2 regions of the Streptomyces sp. NBC_01428 genome follow, and region 1 is predicted to be linked to the other one. Evidence: predicted binding sites of a transcription regulator. Region 1 holds the regulator's gene; the other holds the start of a gene.
What was found. Region 1 encodes HspR, which represses chaperone genes until heat shock. Its sites were predicted from a motif close to TTGAGNNNNNNNNNCTCAA; they were not measured.

Region 1 (9,520 bases):
TGGCCGTGCCGGGCGACATGCGTGTACAGGTCGCGCATGCGCACCCCGCGCCGCCGCATCTCCAGCGCCCGGTGCAGCCCCTCCACCAGTTCGTCCTCGCGCCGGATACCGCCGGGTTGGACCGTCAGGACCTCGCTCGCGCACTCCTCGGTCGCCTTGTCCATGGCGGCCCGGATACGCGGCAGTCCGTCCAGGACGCGGATCGCGGCACCCTCCGCGGGCGCCTGGACGCGGCCGCCGAGACCGGCGTACCACTCGAACGCGGACACCGCGTCGCCCACCCGCGCCTGACTGGCGCTGACCTCCTCGTACACCCCGCGCAGCAGCCGGGTCATGACCTCCTGCGGGGAGGTCGGCACCAGCCAGCCCATGTCGTCGGGGTCGGGGTGCAGCAGCGCCAGTTCCAGCAGGCACGGCACCGGGCCGGCGTCGTCGCGCGGCACCCGGCCGCGCCGCACGGCCCGCGAGTACACCCGGTCGCCGGCCTCGCACAGTCGGTCAGCGCCGTGCGGATGCCCGTCCGTCCCGTGCCCGGCCATCTCCCACCTCTGGCTCCAGCTCCGACCCCTGGCGTGGGCCCCGCGTCAGGGCGTCCTCCGCAGCGCAACTATGCGCGGACGCGTCCGGCACCGCAACACGGCTGCGCCGTCCCCGCGCGCCGTTTCGCCCCTCCTGGTCACCATAAATCCGCACCTCCGCCCCGCCCGTTGCAACAAGCTGCAAGCAGCGCCCCCCGGGCGCCCGGGACTTCGCGGGAACGACCCCCGAAAGACCCCCGGCGCACCGCCCGGGCTTGGCCGGATATCCCCCTCCGCGACGGCGTCCGGCGGGGAGCGGCCCCCGGAACGCGCACGGAACGCGAAGAGGGCCCGGGACGGATGTCCCGGGCCCTCGATGTCGTGCGCCGCTCCACGGGCGCCAGGAGGCTCCCGCCGCTGCCCGGCGGCCTCCCGTGGTGCCCCCGGTGCTACTTGAGCTTCAGAGCGTCGCAGGCCGCCTTGTAGGGGGCGGTGCAGATCTGCTTGACGGTGTAGATGCTGTCCTGCAGGACCGTGTCCTCGATGTTCGCCTTGGTCAGGTCGACCACGGGAACGAGCTGGGCCGGAATGTCCTTGTTCGTCGGGCTGCTCACCTTGTCGCGGGTCAGCGCGTCGAACTCGATCGAGCGGCCCTGGACCCGGGCGACCGCCATCTCCGCGGCGGCGCTCGCCTCCTGCGGATAGGACTTGTAGACGCTCATGAACTGGTCGCCCTTGAGGATCCGCTGCACGGCGACGAGTTCGGCGTCCTGGCCGGTGACCGGCGGCACCTTGCTGACGCCCGCGCTCTTCAGGGCGTCGATGACCGCGCCGGCGATGCCGTCGTTGGCGGCGTACACCCCCGCGATGTTGTCGAGGCCGACCTTCTGGATCGCCTCTTCCATGTTCGCCTTGGCGTTGACCGGGTTCCAGTCCTTGGTGTCGTACTTGTCGGCGACGATCACCTTGTCCTTGAGCTCGGACTCGGCGCCGGACTTGAACTGGGCCGCATTCGGGTCGGTCGTCGCGCCGTTCATCATGACGATCTTCTTCGCCGCCGAGTTGGCACCCAGCGCGCCGACCAGGGCCTTGCCCTGGACCTCGCCCACCAGCTCGTTGTCGAAGGAGATGTACGCGTCGATCGGACCCTGCGCCAGCCGGTCGTACGCGATGACGGGGATGCCGGCGTCCTTGGCCTTCCGCACGCCCTTCGCGATCGACTTCGAGTCCACCGCGTCCAGGAGGATGACGTCGACCTTGTCGTCCACCATCTCCTGGAGCTGGCTGAGCTGCTTGCCCGCGTCCTGCTCGGCGTTCCGGTAGACGACCTCACCCTTCTTCTCGGTGAGCTTCTTGACCTGCTCCTCGATGATCGGGTAGTCGAACTTCTCGTAACGGGTGTTCTCCTTCTCCGGGAGGAGGAGACCCACCTTGATGTCGTCGCCCTTCGTGGGGCTGGCCTTGGCGTCGCTTCCACCGAGCCCGTCCACGACCCCGCAGCCGGCGAGCGAGAGGGCGGCGGCGGACGAGGCCAGGGCTATGACGGTACGACGGAGACCGGTGTTACGAGTGTTCACATCAGGTGCCTTCCGGGCGAGGTTGCAGCATTGCGACCCAGGTGGCTGAAAGCCAACGCGGCGATCACCTCAGCGTCAAGGAGTAGCCACTTAACGAGATGGCAACAGCGTTCTGTGTTCCACAAGTGAACACGGTGGGAAGAGGTTACGCCCGAGGTTCCAGCAATCCCCTCAGCTTCACCCTGTGTCATCCACACGACGCGACCGACGTCCCGGACCGCGCGACCCCATCCACCTTGCCTTTAACGCTTGTTGACAGCCGGGTAAACCCCGGGAACCAGGCCTCGGCGCGAGCCGTCGCGCGGCACCGGATCCCGCGACCACGTCATGCGGGCGTCCGAACGAATGCGGTCAACCCGCCCATTCCGCCTGGACCGTAAAGATCGAGCCACCACGGACCGCGACCGGTCGGAAACGGTCACGGACTCCGCCGAGCACGCGAGAAGGGGCCCGGAGGAAGAACCTCCGGGCCCCTTCTCGGGTGCTGTGCTTCGGTCACTGATCGGGCGACCGCTTGGGACGCCAGACCACCAAGGCGCTCGTGTGCTGGACCTCCTGGTACGGGACCAGGTCACGCCGGTAGGAGGCGTGCACGGCGGCCTCGCGCTGCTGCATGGCCGCCGCGGCGCCGTCGAGGGCCGACTGGAGCTCGGCGACCCGCGACTGGAGCGCCGCCACCTGGTTCTCCAGCTCGATGATGCGCTTGATGCCGGCCAGGTTGATGCCCTCGTCCTGCGACAACTGCTGGACGGTGCGCAGCAGTTCGATGTCGCGGGCCGAGTAGCGGCGGCCCCGGCCGGCCGTGCGGTCGGGAGAGACCAGGCCGAGCCGGTCGTACTGACGCAGGGTCTGCGGGTGCAGTCCGGAGAGCTGGGCCGCCACCGAGATGACGTAGACCGGCGTCTCCTCGGTCAGTTCGTACGGGTTGCGCCGCCGACCGGTGGTGTCCATGGCTCCGTCATGCTCCCTTCGCGGCCTGGAACAGCTCCGCCCGCGGATCCTCACCCGCGGTCGCCTCGCGATACGCCTCCAGCGCGTCACGAGCCTTGCCCGACACGTCCTGCGGAACGGCCACCTCGACGGTGACGAGCAGGTCGCCCCGTGTGCCGTCCTTGCGGACCGCGCCCTTGCCCCGGGCGCGCATGGTGCGTCCGTTGGGTGTGCCCGGCGGCAGCTTCAGCGTCACCGCGGGGCCGCCCAGGGTGGGCACCTTCACCTCGCCGCCGAGGGCCGCCTCCGTGAAGGTGACGGGCACCGTGACGGTGAGGTTGTCGCCCTTGCGGCCGAAGACCGGGTGGGCGTCCACGTGGACCGTGACGTACAGGTCGCCGGAGGGGCCCCCGCGTTCACCGGGAGCGCCCTTGCCGCGCAGCCGGATCCGCTGGCTGTCACTGACGCCGGCGGGGATCCGCACCTGCATGGTCCGGGACGACTTGGCACGGCCGCTGCCCTTGCAGACCTCGCACGGGTTCTCCGAGATCAGTCCGCGGCCCTTGCAGTCCGGGCACGGGTCGGTGAGCGAGAAGCCACCGCCCGAACCGCGGGCGACCTGGCCGGTGCCGACGCACGTCGGGCACACACGGGGTGTGCCGTTCGCGTCGCCGGTGCCCGAACAGGCCTTGCAGGGGGCCTGCGAGGTCATGCGCAGCGGGACGGTCGCGCCGTCCACCGCCTCGGTGAAGCTGAGCGTCACCTCGGTGTCGATGTCCTGGCCGCGCCGGGGCTGCGTACGGGTTCCCGTACCGGCGCCGCCGCGGTTGAACAGGCCACCGAAGACGTCGCCTATGCCCCCGCCGAAGCCACCGGCTCCGCCGGCCTGGCCGCCGCCCTGGGCACCGCCTCCGAAGAGGTCGCCCAGGTCGAAGTTGAAGTTCCCGCCGCCCGCGCCGGGACCCGGCCGGAAGCCGCCGTTGCCGAAGAGGGCGCGTGCCTCGTCGTACTCCTTGCGCTTCTTGGGGTCACCGAGGACGTCGTTCGCCTCGGAGATCTCCTTGAAGCGCTCCTCGGCCTTGACGTTGCCCTTGTTGGCGTCCGGATGGTTCTCGCGGGCGAGCTTCCGGTACGCCTTCTTGATCTCGGCCTCGGTGGCGTCCTTGGGGACGCCGAGGACCTTGTAGAAGTCCTTCTCGATGAAGTCCTTGGTGCTCATCCCCGACGTCCCTCCTTCCTCGTCCGTTCAAGCTCAGCCCTCGTCCGGGCCACCGCTCTCCTTGTCCTTGGCGGTCTCGTCCGCCTCGGCCGCCTCGGCCGACTGGTCGGACTTGACCGTCGTCGCCCCGGGCTGCGGCTCGGCGACCGCCACCCGCGCGGGGCGGATGGTGCGCTCGCCGAAGCGATACCCCGGCTGCAGAATCGCCACGCACGTCGTCTCCGTGACGTCCGGCGCGTACGAGTGCATCAGGGCCTCGTGGATCGTCGGGTCGAAGGGCTCGCCCTCCTTGCCGAACTGCTGGAGCCCCATCTTGGCCGCGACGGTCTCCAGCGACTCGCCGACGGACTTGAATCCGCCGACCAGTTCGCCATGCTCCCGCGCGCGGCCGATGTCGTCGAGCACGGGCAGGAGCTCGGTCAGGAGGTTCGCCACGGCGATCTCCTTGACCGCGATCCGGTCACGCTCGACGCGGCGGCGGTAGTTCTGGAACTCGGCCTGGAGGCGCTGGAGGTCGGCGGTGCGCTCGGTGAGACCCGTGCGTGCCTGGTCCAGTTGTGCCGTCAGGCCGGCCAACTGTGCGCTGTCGTCCCCGTCCGGGGCCGCCGCCCCCTCCGCAGAGGGGGTGGTGGGCTTCGGATCGGCGTCGTCGGAGGTGGCGCCGGAGGGGACGTCGGGCTGCTCTTCGAAGCCCGGGGTCTCCTCCGTCACGCGGCACCGTCCTTGCGGTCCTCGTCGACGATCTCGGCGTCGACCACGTCCTCGTCCGCGCCGTCGGCCTTCGGGGCCCCGTCACCCGGGGCGTCGCCGCCCGCGGCCTGCGCGGCCTGAGCGTCGGCGTACATGGCCTGGCCCAGCTTCTGGGAGACGGCGGCGACCTTCTCGGTGGCCGTGCGGATCTCCGCTGTGTTGTCGCCCCCGGCGGCCTCGCCCTTGAGCGCGGCCTTCAGCTCCTCGACGGAGGCCTCGACCTCGGTCTTGACGTCACCGGGGACCTTGTCCTCGTTGTCCTTGAGGAACTTCTCCGTCTGGTAGACGAGCTGCTCGCCCTGGTTGCGGGTCTCGGCGGCCTCGCGGCGGGCGTGGTCCTCCTCCGCGTACTTCTCGGCCTCTTCGCGCATCCGGTTGACCTCGTCCTTCGGCAGCGAGGAGCCACCGGTGACGGTCATCTTCTGCTCCTTGCCCGTGCCCAGGTCCTTCGCGGTCACGTGCATGATGCCGTTGGCGTCGATGTCGAAGGCGACCTCGATCTGCGGGACGCCACGCGGGGCCGGCGGCAGACCGGTCAGCTCGAACATCCCGAGCTTCTTGTTGTACGCCGCGATCTCGCGCTCGCCCTGGTAGACCTGGATCTGCACGGACGGCTGGTTGTCCTCGGCCGTCGTGAAGATCTCGGACCGCTTGGTCGGGATCGTGGTGTTGCGCTCGATGAGCTTGGTCATGATCCCTCCCTTGGTCTCGATGCCGAGGGACAGCGGGGTCACGTCGAGGAGCAGGACGTCCTTGACCTCACCCTTGAGGACACCGGCCTGCAGGGCGGCGCCGATGGCGACGACCTCGTCCGGGTTCACGCCCTTGTTCGCCTCGTTGCCACCGGTCAGCTCCTTGACGAGCTCGGCGACGGCGGGCATACGGGTGGAGCCACCCACGAGAACGACGTGGTCGATCTCGGAGAGGTTGATGCCGGCGTCCTTGATGACGTTGTGGAACGGCGTCTTGCAGCGCTCCAGCAGGTCGGCCGTCAGCTGCTGGAACTGGGCGCGCGTGAGCTTCTCGTCCAGGTGCAGCGGGCCCTCGGCGGACGCCGTGATGTAGGGCAGGTTGATCGAGGTCTCGGTGGACGAGGACAGCTCGATCTTGGCCTTCTCGGCGGCCTCGCGGAGGCGCTGGAGGGCCATCTTGTCCTTGGACAGGTCCACGCCGTGACCGGCCTGGAACTGCTTGACCAGGTAGTCCATGACCCGCTGGTCCCAGTCGTCACCACCGAGGTGGTTGTCGCCGTTCGTGGCCTTCACCTCGACGACGCCGTCACCGATCTCCAGGAGGGAGACGTCGAACGTGCCACCACCGAGGTCGAAGACGAGGATCGTCTGGTCGTCCTTGTCGAGGCCGTACGCCAGGGCGGCGGCGGTCGGCTCGTTCACGATGCGCAGGACGTTCAGGCCCGCGATCTCGCCGGCCTCCTTCGTCGCCTGACGCTCGGAGTCGTTGAAGTACGCCGGGACGGTGATGACCGCGTCGGCCACCTTCTCGCCCAGGTACGCCTCGGCGTCGCGCTTCAGCTTCTGCAGGATGAAGGCGCTCATCTGCTGCGGGTTGAAGCTCTTGCCGTCGAGCTCGATCTTCCAGTCCGTGCCCATGTGACGCTTCACCGAACGGATGGTCCGGTCCACGTTCGTGACCGCCTGGCGCTTGGCGACCTCGCCGACGAGCACCTCACCGTTCTTCGCGAAGGCGACGACGGACGGCGTGGTCCTGGCGCCCTCGGCGTTGGTGATGACGGTGGGCTCGCCGCCCTCCAGAACGCTGACGACTGAGTTAGTCGTGCCCAGGTCGATGCCGACCGCACGTGCCATTTCGATTCCTCCAACAATGACTTGAGTGGAACAGGCTCAAGTGTGCACGACGTCCGCCGCTCGGTCAACAGACCTGAGTCGTGGGGGCTCAACTCTTATCCGTTCCTTACGCGCAGGAAGCCCGTGACCTGCGGTTTTCACACGCAGCTAGGGGACTTTCACCGCACCGTTCGCCACATCCGCCGGGGGACGGAGGAGATTTCCGGGTCGGTGCGCGGCCCCTGTGGCGGGTCCCCCGGGAGCGGGGATCGCATGCGGACGGGACCGGGGCCGGACGCCGGGGCGGCGCGGGCGGGGTCCGGGACGCAGGGCTCCCGCGGCCCCGACGAGCAGCACGGCGCCGGCCACCCACAGGGCAGCCCGGGCCCCGAGCCAGCCGAGGTCGATGGACAGCCCGACGAGCGCACCCGCGAACGCGGCGAGCCCCATCACCACCATGACGCCCTGCCGGGTCAGCCCCGCCCGGCGCAGCCGGTGCACCAGATGGTCGGGCGCGGACCGCAGTACCGGCCGCCCGGCGCGCCGCCGGGACACGAGGACCAGGACGGCGTCGGCGCTGACCACGGCCGTCAGCGCGAACGCGGCGCCGAACCCGGGCCCGGCGGGCCGCTCCGCGTGCACCAGCACGACGGCCGAGGCCAGCACGAACCCGGCGAACTGGGAGCCGCACCGGCCGGCCGCGATCCGGGCCGGCGGCCAGGCGTGCATCAGGAAGCCGGTGAGCGCGGCGGCCAGCACGCTGAGCAGGGCAGCGAGTCCGTCCATGACCTCGGCGGCGGCGCAGCCGCTGAGCGCGAACGCGGTGACGACCCCGACGGTCCCGAGCACCCCGTCGGACTGGTCGAGCGAGCGGAAGGCGTGGGTCACGAGGACGATCCAGCCGGCCGCGAGCACCCCGCCGGGCACGCCGAGCGCGTCGTAGGGCACGGCGAGGACGGCGGCACCGGCGACGGCGGTCAGCCGCAGCACGGGCGGCACGGGCAGCAGGTCGGCGGCGAGACCGGCCAGGGCGACGACGAGGGCGGCGACCAGCAGGCGGCCGGTCTCCGGGCCGAGCGGGGCGGCCCCGGTCCAGTCGCCGGCGCAGCCGACGAGCGCCGTCGCACCCGCCACGGCGATGCCGCCGAGCAGGGGGACCCGCCGTTCCCGACCGGACGGGACGGGCGGGCCGGACGGGCGGGGCCGGGTCGGGGCGGAGAGGAGCCCCGGCCCGCCGGCGGCACCGAGGCGCAGGGCGAGCGACCGCAGCAGCGCGGTGAGCGCGGCGGTCAGGAGCAGAGCGGCCGTGGCGGCCGCGATTCCGTACAGCACATCGCTAATTTAGGGGTAATTGTCACAGTATTGTGCGAATAACACGATCGGATTTACGTGTCCTTGCGCCAGAACGCCCTGGAGCACGAAACGGACCGTCTGCCCGCCCGCGACGCACCCACTCAGGTTTGCCTCAGCGACGCAGATCACCGCACCTCTGGCTACAGTGCGGCGGAAGAAGTGGGTAGTCTCAGACGGACTGCATAAGTTACCGCTTAGTAATCACTTCGAGGTCGCTCTCGAAGAACACCTCGCAGGCCCGAGGAGCCCCCGAATGCAACTCGCCGCGATCGTCGTGTCGCTGGTCCTGACCGTGGTCGGCGTCGCGCTGATCGCGCGGGCCGTCGCACAGATCTACCGGTTCATCAAGCTCGGCCAGCCCGTCCCCTCCGGCAGCCGCACCGACGACTGGAAGGCCCGCACCGTCACGCTGGCCAAGGAGTTCGTCGGCCACACCCGGATGAACCGGTGGGGCATCATCGGCGTCGCGCACTGGTTCGTGGCCGTCGGCTTCCTGACCCTCGGCCTGACGATCGTCACCGCCTACGGTCAGCTCTTCAAAGCCGACTGGACCCTCCCGGTGCTCGGCGGATGGCTCCCCTACGAGCTGTACACCGAGTTCATCGCGCTGTTCACGACCCTCGGCATCCTCGTGCTGATCGCCGTCCGGCAGCTGAACCGGCCGTCCAAGCCCGGCCGCAAGTCGCGCTTCGCGGGCTCCAAGACCGGCCAGGCCTACTTCGTCGAGGCCGTGATCCTCGTCATCGGCCTCGCCATCATGACCCTGCGCGGCCTCGAGGGCGCCCTGCACGGCGTCGACCACTACGAGGCCGCCTACTGGGCCTCGTACCCCCTGGTCGCCGCCTTCAAGGGACTGAGCCTCGCCACCCTGCAGACGCTGGTCTACCTGACCGCCATGATCAAGCTCGGCGTCACCATGGGCTGGGCGATCACCGTCGGCCTGAACACCAACATGGGTGTCGCCTGGCACCGCTTCCTCGCCTTCCCCAACATCTGGTTCAAGCGCGACGCCAAGGGCGCGACCGCCCTCGGCGAGCTGCTCCCGATGACCAGCGGCGGCCAGGCCATCGACTTCACCGACCCCGGTGAGGACGACGTCTTCGGCGTCTCCCAGGTCGAGCAGTTCTCCTGGAAGGGCCTGCTCGACTTCTCCACCTGCACCGAGTGCGGCCGCTGCCAGTCGCAGTGCCCCGCGTGGAACACCGGCAAGCCGCTCTCCCCGAAGCTCCTCATCATGTCGCTGCGCGACCACGCGCACGCCAAGGCCCCCTACCTGCTGGCCGGCGGCGGCAAGACCATGGAGGGCGAGGAGAAGGCCTCCGAGGAGCAGCTCAAGGACGTTCCCGCGGCCGCCCTCGCCGAGGCCGA
Region 2 (9,520 bases), 1.2 Mb from region 1:
GCGCGCGCCGAGGCGACCATGTTGGCCTCCTTCAGCACGCCCGACAGATACGGCCACACCTCGAAGCGCCGGCGGCGCAGCGGGACCACGCCGTTGTCCAGGCGGGACAGGTCGAGCAGCGTCTCCACGAGACGTCCGAGCCGCTCCGTCTGCTTCAGCGCCGTGCGCATCGTCTCGGGGTCGGCGGCGGACACCCCGTCCACGACGTTCTCCAGCACGGCCCGCAGCCCCGCGATGGGGGTGCGCAGCTCGTGCGAGACGTTCGCCACGAGTTCCTTGCGCTGGCGGTCCTGGGCCTCCAGCTCGTCCGCCATGAGGTTGATGGTCTGGGCGAGGTCGCCCAGCTCGTCCCGCCGGTCGTCCCGCACCCGGCGCGTGTAGTCGCCGTGCGAGATGGACCGGGCCACCGCGTTCATCTCGTCCAGCGGCGCGGTGAGCGAGTGCGCCACGAACTGCGTGATCAGCAGAGTGGCGATCATCGAGAACACCGTGATGAAGCGGAGCTCCGTCTTGGTGTGCACCGCGATCATGGACAGACCGGTGGTGATGAGCACCGAGATGACGACCAGGGTGCCCAGCTTGGTCTTGATCGAGAAGGGCCGGAGACCGCCCCAGGGGCCCGTGCCCCTGCGCTCCCCGGAGGAGCGCGCACCGAGCCCGCGCCCCCGCTCGCCGAGCACGCTCATCCCATCAGCCCCTCACGAAGGTCCCGGCCATGAAGGTCCCGACGTTCCGACGGCGGCCCCGCTCAGGGAGTCGGGGTCTCCAGCGCGTAACCCACGCCGTGCACCGTACGGATCCGCTCGGCACCGATCTTGCGGCGCAGCGCCTTGATGTGACTGTCCACGGTCCGGGTGCCGGACGCGTCGGCCCAGTCCCACACCTCGGCGAGCAGCTGCTCGCGCGAGAGTACGGCACGCGGGGTGTTCGCGAGGCAGACCAGCAGGTCGAACTCGGTGGGCGTGAGGTGCACGTCCTCGCTGCGCACCCGCACCCGGCGCTGTGCGTGGTCGATCTCCAGCTCGCCGAGGCGCAGGATGCCGCTGCGGGGCGTGGAGGCGGCGACCACGGCGCGCTCGACCCTGCGGAGCAGGACGTGCACGCGAGCGGCCAGCTCACGCATCGAGAACGGCTTCGTCATGTAGTCGTCGGCGCCGACGCCGAGTCCGACCAGCATGTCGGTCTCGTCGTCACGCGCGGTGAGCATCAGCACCGGCACCGGGCGGGCGGCCTGCACGCGACGGCAGACCTCCAGGCCGTCGAAGCCGGGCAGCATGATGTCGAGGATCAGCAGATCGGGCTGCCAGGCCTCGGCCGTGTCCACCGCGGCGGGACCGTCGCCCGCGGTTTGCACGAGGAATCCCTCGGCGCGCAGGCGGGCCGCGATGGCCTCGACGATCGTCGGGTCGTCCTCGACCACCAGCACCCGGCGCTGAGCGCCCTGTGTCGCCGCCGTGCCGTTCTGGGAGGTGTGTGTCTGCTCCATCGCCCGCCCCTGAGTGTGCTTTCCGGAATCCGTGGGGTGATCCCATGACTGCGCTTGACGCTTGAATGATCCGCGTCAGGAAAGCAGAGTACGGGCAGGCAAGGGGCCTCGGCTATCCAGGCCTTACCGCGAGATGCACCACGTCGGGAACGCCCCGGGCAACGGGGATCTCTTCGGTACGGACCCGTTGGAATCCGGCATTCCGCAAGGTTCCTTCAAATTCCGGAGAGGGCTGGGCCGACCACACGGCCAGTACGCCGCCCGGCTTCAACGCCCTTGCGCAGCTTGCGAGTCCGGCCTCCCCGTACAGGCCCGCGTTGCCCTCCGTGACCGTCCAGCCGGGTCCGTTGTCGATGTCGAGACACAGGGCGTCGAACGTGTCGGAGATCTCATTGACGTAGTCGAGGAGATCGTCCTCGACGATCTCGGTGCGCGGGTCGGCCAGGGCCGTCGCCGACAGCTCGGCGAGGGGACCCTCGCGGTGCCAGTCGACGATGGCCGGCTCCCGCTCGACCACCGTGATCCGCCCCCAGCGCGCGTCCGCGGCGGCGTGCGCGAGGGAGAACCCGACGCCGAGCCCGCCGATCAGCACGCTCGGCTCCGGTCGTGCGTCCAGGGCGTCACGGGCGGCGTCCACCAGCAGGCGCTCGGAACGCCCGTCGGAGGTGTCCATCAGGAAGCACCCGTTGGCGATGATCTGGAGCAGCGCCCCGTGACGCCGCAGCACCACCTCGCCGTACGGGCCCTGGCGCCGGTCGATGACCACAGGGGTGTCGTACGTGGCAGTCATGGCCGCCATCCTGGCACCGGTCGGGCACGGAGGGGTGGAATATCCGGGTCGTGCACCGGTCCGAGGTCCAGGGGCCGCCTCCGTGGGTGTCGCGGTCTCCCTCGCTCCGACTCTCCCCGCCCCTCTCTCTGCCTCTCCCCGTCTCTCCCCTTCTTTTCTTTACGTGTCCGCATCGCGAGGAATCCCGGAGGTGTCCTGAGGAGTTGCTGAGAATCGCCCCCGCACGCGCGGTGCCGGTCATGGACGGCGGCTGACGGGGAACGGAGCCTGGGACGCGAGGGAAGGGGTCCTGCACGGTGAACCGGAACAGCGACGGGCGACACCCGGCCGACGGGACGTCCGCCGAGCGTGGCGCGGCTCGCGTAGAGCGATCCCTTACCGGTGCCCCCTCGGGGCCGAGCGGTACCGGGCCGGGGCTTCTCGGCGGACTGCCCCGGCAGCGGAGCGCGCCGACGACGACGGGGCAGTCCGCCGGCCCGGCGCCGTCGCCCGCCGCCTCCGGACCCACGGTCGAGGCGGCGCGCCTGCCGGTGGCGATCCGATCCGCCCTCCGGCTCCTGCCCACCCCGCTCGGCACACCCTTCACGTTCGGGTACGCCCTTGTCCTCGCGGTCACCTCGTACGTCGCGAGCCACGCGGACCCCGCGATCGTCCGCTCCCTGCACCAGGCGTCCAGCACGGACGTCGCGCACCTCGTGCGGTATCCCGTGGCGGTGCTGTTCGCGAGCGCGCTGTGGATCGTCGGCGGGTTCCTCTCGCCGTACGCGGCCGGGTTCCTGCTCGTGCTGACCGCGCTGGAGCGGCGGATCGGGGGAGCGCGGGCCGCCGGTGTCTTCCTGCTCGGGCACGTGGTCGCCACGCTGGCCACCGAGGTGCCGGTCGGGCTGGCGGTGTGGGCGGGGCACCTGCCCGGCAGTTCGCTGCACCGGTTCGACTACGGCATCAGCTTCGGTGTCGCCGCGAGCGTCGGTTCCCTCGCGGGGCTCCTCTCGCCGTGGCTGCGGTGGCCGCTGCTGACCCTCGTCGGCTCGGTCCTCGCGGAGGACCTGATCCTGCTCGACGACCCGATGACGAACTGGGGCCACCTCCTGGCACTGGCCCTCGGTGTCGCGACCTGGCCCCTGGTGCGGCGCGCGGCGCGGGCCCGCGCGGTCGCTTCCGCGCCGGTCCGGACCTGACCCGCCGGCCGCCGGGACCCCTCGACGCCGGCTCCCCTCACCTGCCGAGCCCTTCACCCGCCGGGTGTCTCGGCCCCCCGGAACCGCTCCCGGCGCCGCCGTTTCCCGGCCCCTGGGGATGGTCCGCCCCGGTGTACCGCGCGCTCAGCAGCGGTGCCTCCACGCGCCAGCCCAGTGACGCGTAGAGCGCCCGTCCCTCCGGTGTTCCCGCGAGGACGGCGGTCTCCGCGCCCTGCTCCGCCGCCGCCCGGGCGAGCGTGCGCATGACCGTGCGGCCGAGCCCCCGGCGCCGGTGCCCGGGCGACGTCTCGACCTGGTCCACGACGGCCGTCGCTCCCGTCGTGGCGATCTGGCCCCGGGCGGCCCAGGAGCCGTCCGACGCCGTGACCAGGACGCGGGTGACGCCGGCGCGGGACCAGGCGCGCAGCCGGTAGTCAGGGGGGAGGGGTCCGTCCGGACCGGTGTCCTCGGCGGCGGCCAGGGGAGCGGACATCAGGTATCCGGGCTCGGGGTCGGTCCACCAGCCCTCGCCGAGCAGGGGGCGGACGGCCGACGGTTCGGCGAAGACCTTGAGCCAGACGCCGGGCGCGGTCACCGCGTCCGCGACCTTGCGCACCGCCGCCGCCTCGACCCGGTCGTTCGTCTCCCCGATCACGTGCCGCGTGACGTGCCCCTCCTGCCCGACGTCGATCGTGTAGCCCCACGCCCGGACCACCGGCGGCGCCGCCCCGCGGGAGACGACCCATCCGTCCACCCAGGCCCGCACGATCCTGTCCACCCCTGCCCCCTGTTCCCGAGCCGTCCCCCGGGCGGCCCGCCGCACCGAGCATGTAACGGCTCTATGTAGCTAATGACCCTTACGGAGGGGATGATGTCAGGCCGGCCGCCCCCGCGCCACACCTGCCGCGCGGCGGACCTGATTCCAGCGGCTCCCGCGTGATCGCTCACAGCGAACAGTCCCCGGGGAACATTGGGGGACTCCGATGCATTGAGTCCACATAGCTCAACTTGTGTGCCGAAGGGAAGATCATGGCTTCGACGTCCGCATCACTCACCCTGCCCGTGCTGCCGCTCGACGACGAGGTCGTGCTGCCCGGAATGGTGGTTCCGCTCGATCTGAACGACGCCGACGTGCGGGCCGCCGTGGAGGCAGCCCAGGCCGCCGCTCGTTCAACGCCCGGCAAGCCCCAGGTACTCCTGGTCCCGCGTATCGACGGCACGTACGCGAGCACCGGTGTGCTCGGCACCGTCGAGCAGGTCGGCCGACTGGCCGACGGCGACCCCGGCGCGCTGATCCGCGGCCGCGGGCGCGTGAAGGTCGGTGCGGGCACCACCGGTCCCGGAGCCGCGCTCTGGGTCGAGGGCACCCGGGTCGACGAGACCGTGCCCGACCCGCTGCCCGGCCGCGTCACCGACCTGGTCAAGGAATACAAGGCCCTGGCCACCAGCTGGCTGCGCAAGCGCGCCGCCTGGCAGGTCGTGGACCGCGTCCAGCAGATCGACGACGTGTCCGCGCTCGCCGACAACTCCGGTTACTCCCCCTTCCTCTCCGTCGAGCAGAAGGTCGAGCTGCTGGAGACCGCCGACCCGGTCGCCCGTCTGAAGCTCGCCACCGAGCAGCTCCGCGAGCACCTCGCCGAGCAGGACGTCGCCGAGTCCATCGCCAAGGACGTCCAGGAGGGCGTCGACAAGCAGCAGCGCGAGTTCCTGCTGCGCCGCCAGCTCGAAGCCGTACGCAAGGAGCTGCGCGACCTCAAGGGCGAGGAGGGCGAGGAGGAGTCCGACGACTACCGCGCCCGTGTCGAGGCCGCCGACCTGCCGGAGAACGTGCGGGAGGCCGCCCTCAAGGAGGTCGAGAAGCTGGAGCGGTCCAGTGACCAGTCGCCCGAGGGCAGCTGGATCAGGACCTGGCTCGACACCGTCCTCGAACTGCCGTGGAACGAACGGACCGAGGACCAGTACGACATCCAGGGCGCTCAGGCCCTGCTCGACGCCGAACACGCCGGCCTGGCCGACGTGAAGGAGCGCATCACCGAGTACCTCGCCGTGCGCAAGCGCCGCTCGGACCGCGGTCTCGGGGTCGTCGGCGGCCGGCGCGGCGGTGCCGTGCTCGCGCTCGTCGGCCCGCCCGGCGTCGGCAAGACCTCGCTCGGTGAGTCCGTCGCGCACGCCATGGGCCGCAAGTTCGTCCGCGTCGCCCTCGGCGGCGTCCGGGACGAGGCCGAGATCCGCGGCCACCGCCGTACGTACGTCGGCGCGCTGCCCGGCCGGATCGTCCGCGCCATCAAGGAGGCCGGGTCGATGAACCCGGTGGTCCTGCTCGACGAGATCGACAAGGTCGGCTCCGACTTCCGGGGCGACCCGGCGGCGGCGCTGCTCGAAGTCCTCGACCCCGCGCAGAACCACACCTTCCGCGACCACTACCTGGAGGTCGAACTCGACCTCTCGGACGTGGTGTTCCTCGCGACGGCCAACGTGCTCGAAGCCATCCCGGAGGCCCTGCTCGACCGTATGGAGCTGGTCCGCCTCGACGGCTACACCGAGGACGAGAAGGTCGTCATCGCCCGGGACCACCTGCTGCCGCGCCAGCTGGAGCGGGCCGGTCTGGAGAAGGACGAGGTCGTCCTCGACGAGAGCGCGCTGCGCAAGCTCGCCGGGGAGTACACCCGGGAAGCCGGCGTGCGGAACCTGGAGCGGGGCATCGCCCGGCTGCTGCGCAAGGTCGCGGCCCAGCACGAGCTGGGCGAGCGGGAGCTGCCGTTCACGGTGACCGACGCCGACCTGCGCGGACTCGTCGGGCGCCCGCACCACGTGCCCGAGTCCGCCCAGGACCCGGCCGAGCGCCGCACCGCGGTGCCCGGTGTCGCCACCGGTCTCGCCGTGACCGGAGCGGGCGGTGACGTCCTCTTCGTCGAGGCGTCGCTGGCCGACCCGGAGACCGGCGCCGCCGGTCTGACCCTGACCGGTCAGCTCGGCGACGTGATGAAGGAGTCCGCGCAGATCGCGCTCTCCTTCCTGCGCTCGCACGGCGCGGAGCTCGAACTCCCCGTCGGCGACCTGAAGGACCGGGGCGCGCACATCCACTTCCCGGCGGGCGCGGTCCCCAAGGACGGACCGAGCGCGGGTGTCACGATGACGACCGCCCTCGCGTCGCTGCTCTCGGGCCGGCTGGTGCGCACCGATGTGGCCATGACCGGTGAGGTCTCGCTGACCGGCCGGGTGCTGCCCATCGGCGGGGTGAAGCAGAAGCTGCTCGCCGCGCACCGGGCGGGTGTCACGACGGTGATCATCCCGAAGCGCAACGAGGCCGACCTGGACGACGTCCCGGCGGAGGTCCTGGAGAAGCTGGACGTCCACGCCGTCACGGACGTCCGTCAGGTCCTGGAGCTGGCACTGGCGCCGGCGACGAACGGCGCGGTGCCGGAGGTTCCGGTGGCGGCGTGACGGACGCCCATCGGAGGGGAAGGCCCGGGTCCCGTGAGGGAGGCCCGGGCCTTTCCCGTGCGCCGGGTGCGGGCCTCGGCGGTGCGCCCGGTGCGCCCGGTGGGCCCGGTGCGTACGGGGTGGTCGTCCGGGTGACCGCCCCCGTACGCAGTCCGCCGGCGGTCAGCCGTTGGCGAGGGCCACCACGCGGTCCAGGGCTCCGTTGAACTTGTCGTGGTCACCGACCGTCGGGCCGGACGACGTGTACTGCCACATCGTGTAGTAGCCCCAGCCGGCCGGCAGCGTCCCCGGCCCGGTGTCGTACCGGGCGATCCACAGCGGGTTGGCGGCGGCGAAACCGGCGTAGTTGCCGGTGCACTGGCTCCACCAGCTGGTGGCCGTGTAGATCACCGCGTCGCGCCCGGTGCGGGCCTTGTACTGGGTGAGGAAGCTGCTGATCCAGCTGACCATCGCGCTCAGGGTCTTGCCGTAACAGGCGGCACCGTACGGGTTCCACTCGATGTCGAGCGTCCCCGGCAGCGTCTTCCCGTCCTTGGACCAGCCGCCTCCGTGATCGACGAAGTAGTTGGCCTGGACGGCGCCGGTCGTGGTGTCGGGGGTGGCGAAGTGGTACGCGCCGCGGATCATGCCGACGCCGTAGGAGCCGTTGTACTGCTGGGTGAAGGAGGGATTCGTGTAGTACGTGCCCTCGCTCGCCTTCGTGTAGGCCCAGCGGACCCCGCTGTTCCACAGCGTGGCCCAGGCCACGCTGCCCTGGTAGCCGGAGACGTCCACCCCCTCGGTCTGGGCGGCCCGGGTGCCGGTGGGCAGGCCGCCCTGGCCGTCGTGGGCGACGACTCCCATGCCCATCCGCGCGGAACCCCGGGCGGGGACGTCCGCGGCGGACGAGGGGAGCGTGGACAGGAGGGAGAACGCGGCGAGCAGGGTTCCGGCCGCGAGCAGGCGCAGGCGGCGGGCCGTTCCGGATCTGTGCACGGGCATGTGCGTGCCTCCGAAGGGCGATGGAGCTCCACTGGAGCTCGGTGGGGGGAGAGCGCGGGCACGCGGGCCTTGGGGAACAGGTCGTCGTTGACCCAGAATGGCGTGCGCATGCCAGCGATATAAGTGCCTGATAAAGAAGCTACGCACGTAGACCACGGCGTGGGAAGAGGGGCCGGGCGCTGCCGTTGGTCTACGCCTGCGAAATACTGGCGGAGCTGCGGTAACGGGCGAGTTCCGGCGGAAACTTTCAGGATCGGGAAACCGAGTCAGGGGTGCTGACGTGCACGATCACGGCAACGGCGACGGGCGTCCGGTCGCGTCCGACGCGTCCGACGCAGCGGGCCACGCGGCGGACCGGCCCGTGGACCACGGCGACGGGGTGCACGAGTTCCTGTCCCTGGAACGCGAGTTGACCCTGTTCCTGCGCCGGGCCCGCGCCAGCCAGGGCGAGATGGCCCGCGAGGTCCACCCCGATCTGGAGTCCGCCGCGTACGGGCTGCTCGTCCGGCTCGACGAGTGCGGCCGCCAGCGCGCCACCGAACTCGCCGCCTACATCGGCGTCGGCAAGGCCACCATGTCCCGGCAGCTGCGCGCCCTGGAGGAGTTGGGCCTCGTCGCCCGCGAACCCGACCCGGCCGACGGCCGCGCCTGGCTCGTCCACCTCACCGACGAGGGCCGCGGCCGGGTGACCAGCGTCCGTGAGGCCCGCCGTGCCCGCTACGTCCGCCAGCTCGCCCACTGGGACCAGGACGAGGTCGCCGAACTCGCCCGGCTGCTGCACCAGCTGAACTCCGGCATGGAGAAGCACGCCCACGGCTGAACTTCGGAACGGAGAGGCCCGTCCGCGGCTGGACTGGCTGGACTGGCTGGACGCCGGAAGGCAGAGGTCCGCCCACGGCCGAACGTCCTTATGGGAGGCCCGTCCGCAGCCGGGCGGCACCGCCCGGCACGGTCCGGCGTCGCTCACAGTTCCGCGAACAGCACCGTCGCGTCGTCGTGCGTCTTGCTCCGCCGCAGGTGCAGCCGCTCCACCGCGTCCGCGCGCTCCAGTTCCCTGACGCGGTCCACGAGGGACGCGGAGCCCTCCTTGCGCACCAGCGCGAACAGATCGGCCCAGTCGCCCTCGTGGAACTTCTCCACCCAGCGGGTGGCGCCGTCCGTGAGAGCGGCCAGGGCGCGGACCGAGGCGCGGGGCAGCGTGCCCGTCACCGCGCGGGCGGCCACCGCCGGATCCGCCGCCGCCGTGAAGAAGCCGCCCTCCCTGTTGCGGACGGTGGCATCGGCCACCGCGTCCGAGGCGAGGGAGGCGCGCGGCACGCGGGAGAGGCGGTCGTCGAGCAGCGCGGTCACCTCGCCGGCGGGCGATTCCACCAGCAGGGCCGAGTCGGACAGGACCAGATACTCGACCTCGGAGGCGGACCACCGTACGAGGACGACGGTTGCCTGAGGCGTCCTTGGGTGAGAAAGGTCACAGGTCGCGGCGTGCGCGTCGGCCACCCGGCGGATCGCCTCGGCCAGCACCTCCCGCAGCGTCACATCGCCCTGCGAAACGGACAGTTCGAGCAGGGCTCCGCCGAGCCGCGCGGAGAACCAGGCGACCGTGTGCCGACAGCCGTAGTCGCTCCGGGGCGGAGTCACCCC

Region 2: the regulator HspR is predicted to act here: its motif matches at 4,443-4,461, upstream of lon (endopeptidase La).

The regions. Positions count from the first base shown of each region.
Region 1 is NZ_CP109499.1:4,525,678-4,535,197, forward strand. It holds gene OG406_RS19600 (helix-turn-helix transcriptional regulator) at 1-539, opposite strand, end outside; gene OG406_RS19605 (sugar ABC transporter substrate-binding protein) at 968-2,095, opposite strand; gene OG406_RS19610 (heat shock protein transcriptional repressor HspR) at 2,591-3,046, opposite strand; gene dnaJ (molecular chaperone DnaJ) at 3,054-4,244, opposite strand; gene grpE (nucleotide exchange factor GrpE) at 4,278-4,955, opposite strand; gene dnaK (molecular chaperone DnaK) at 4,952-6,820, opposite strand; gene OG406_RS19630 (MraY family glycosyltransferase) at 6,968-8,131, opposite strand; gene OG406_RS19635 ((Fe-S)-binding protein) at 8,406-9,520, shown strand, end outside.
Region 2 is NZ_CP109499.1:3,336,916-3,346,435, reverse strand. It holds gene OG406_RS14315 (HAMP domain-containing sensor histidine kinase) at 1-686, opposite strand, end outside; gene OG406_RS14310 (response regulator transcription factor) at 749-1,486, opposite strand; gene OG406_RS14305 (spermidine synthase) at 1,599-2,276, opposite strand; gene OG406_RS14300 (rhomboid-like protein) at 2,573-3,454, shown strand; gene OG406_RS14295 (GNAT family N-acetyltransferase) at 3,492-4,232, opposite strand; gene lon (endopeptidase La) at 4,484-6,898, shown strand; gene OG406_RS14285 (lysozyme) at 7,061-7,879, opposite strand; gene OG406_RS14280 (MarR family winged helix-turn-helix transcriptional regulator) at 8,160-8,699, shown strand; gene OG406_RS14275 (protein phosphatase 2C domain-containing protein) at 8,843-9,520, opposite strand, start outside.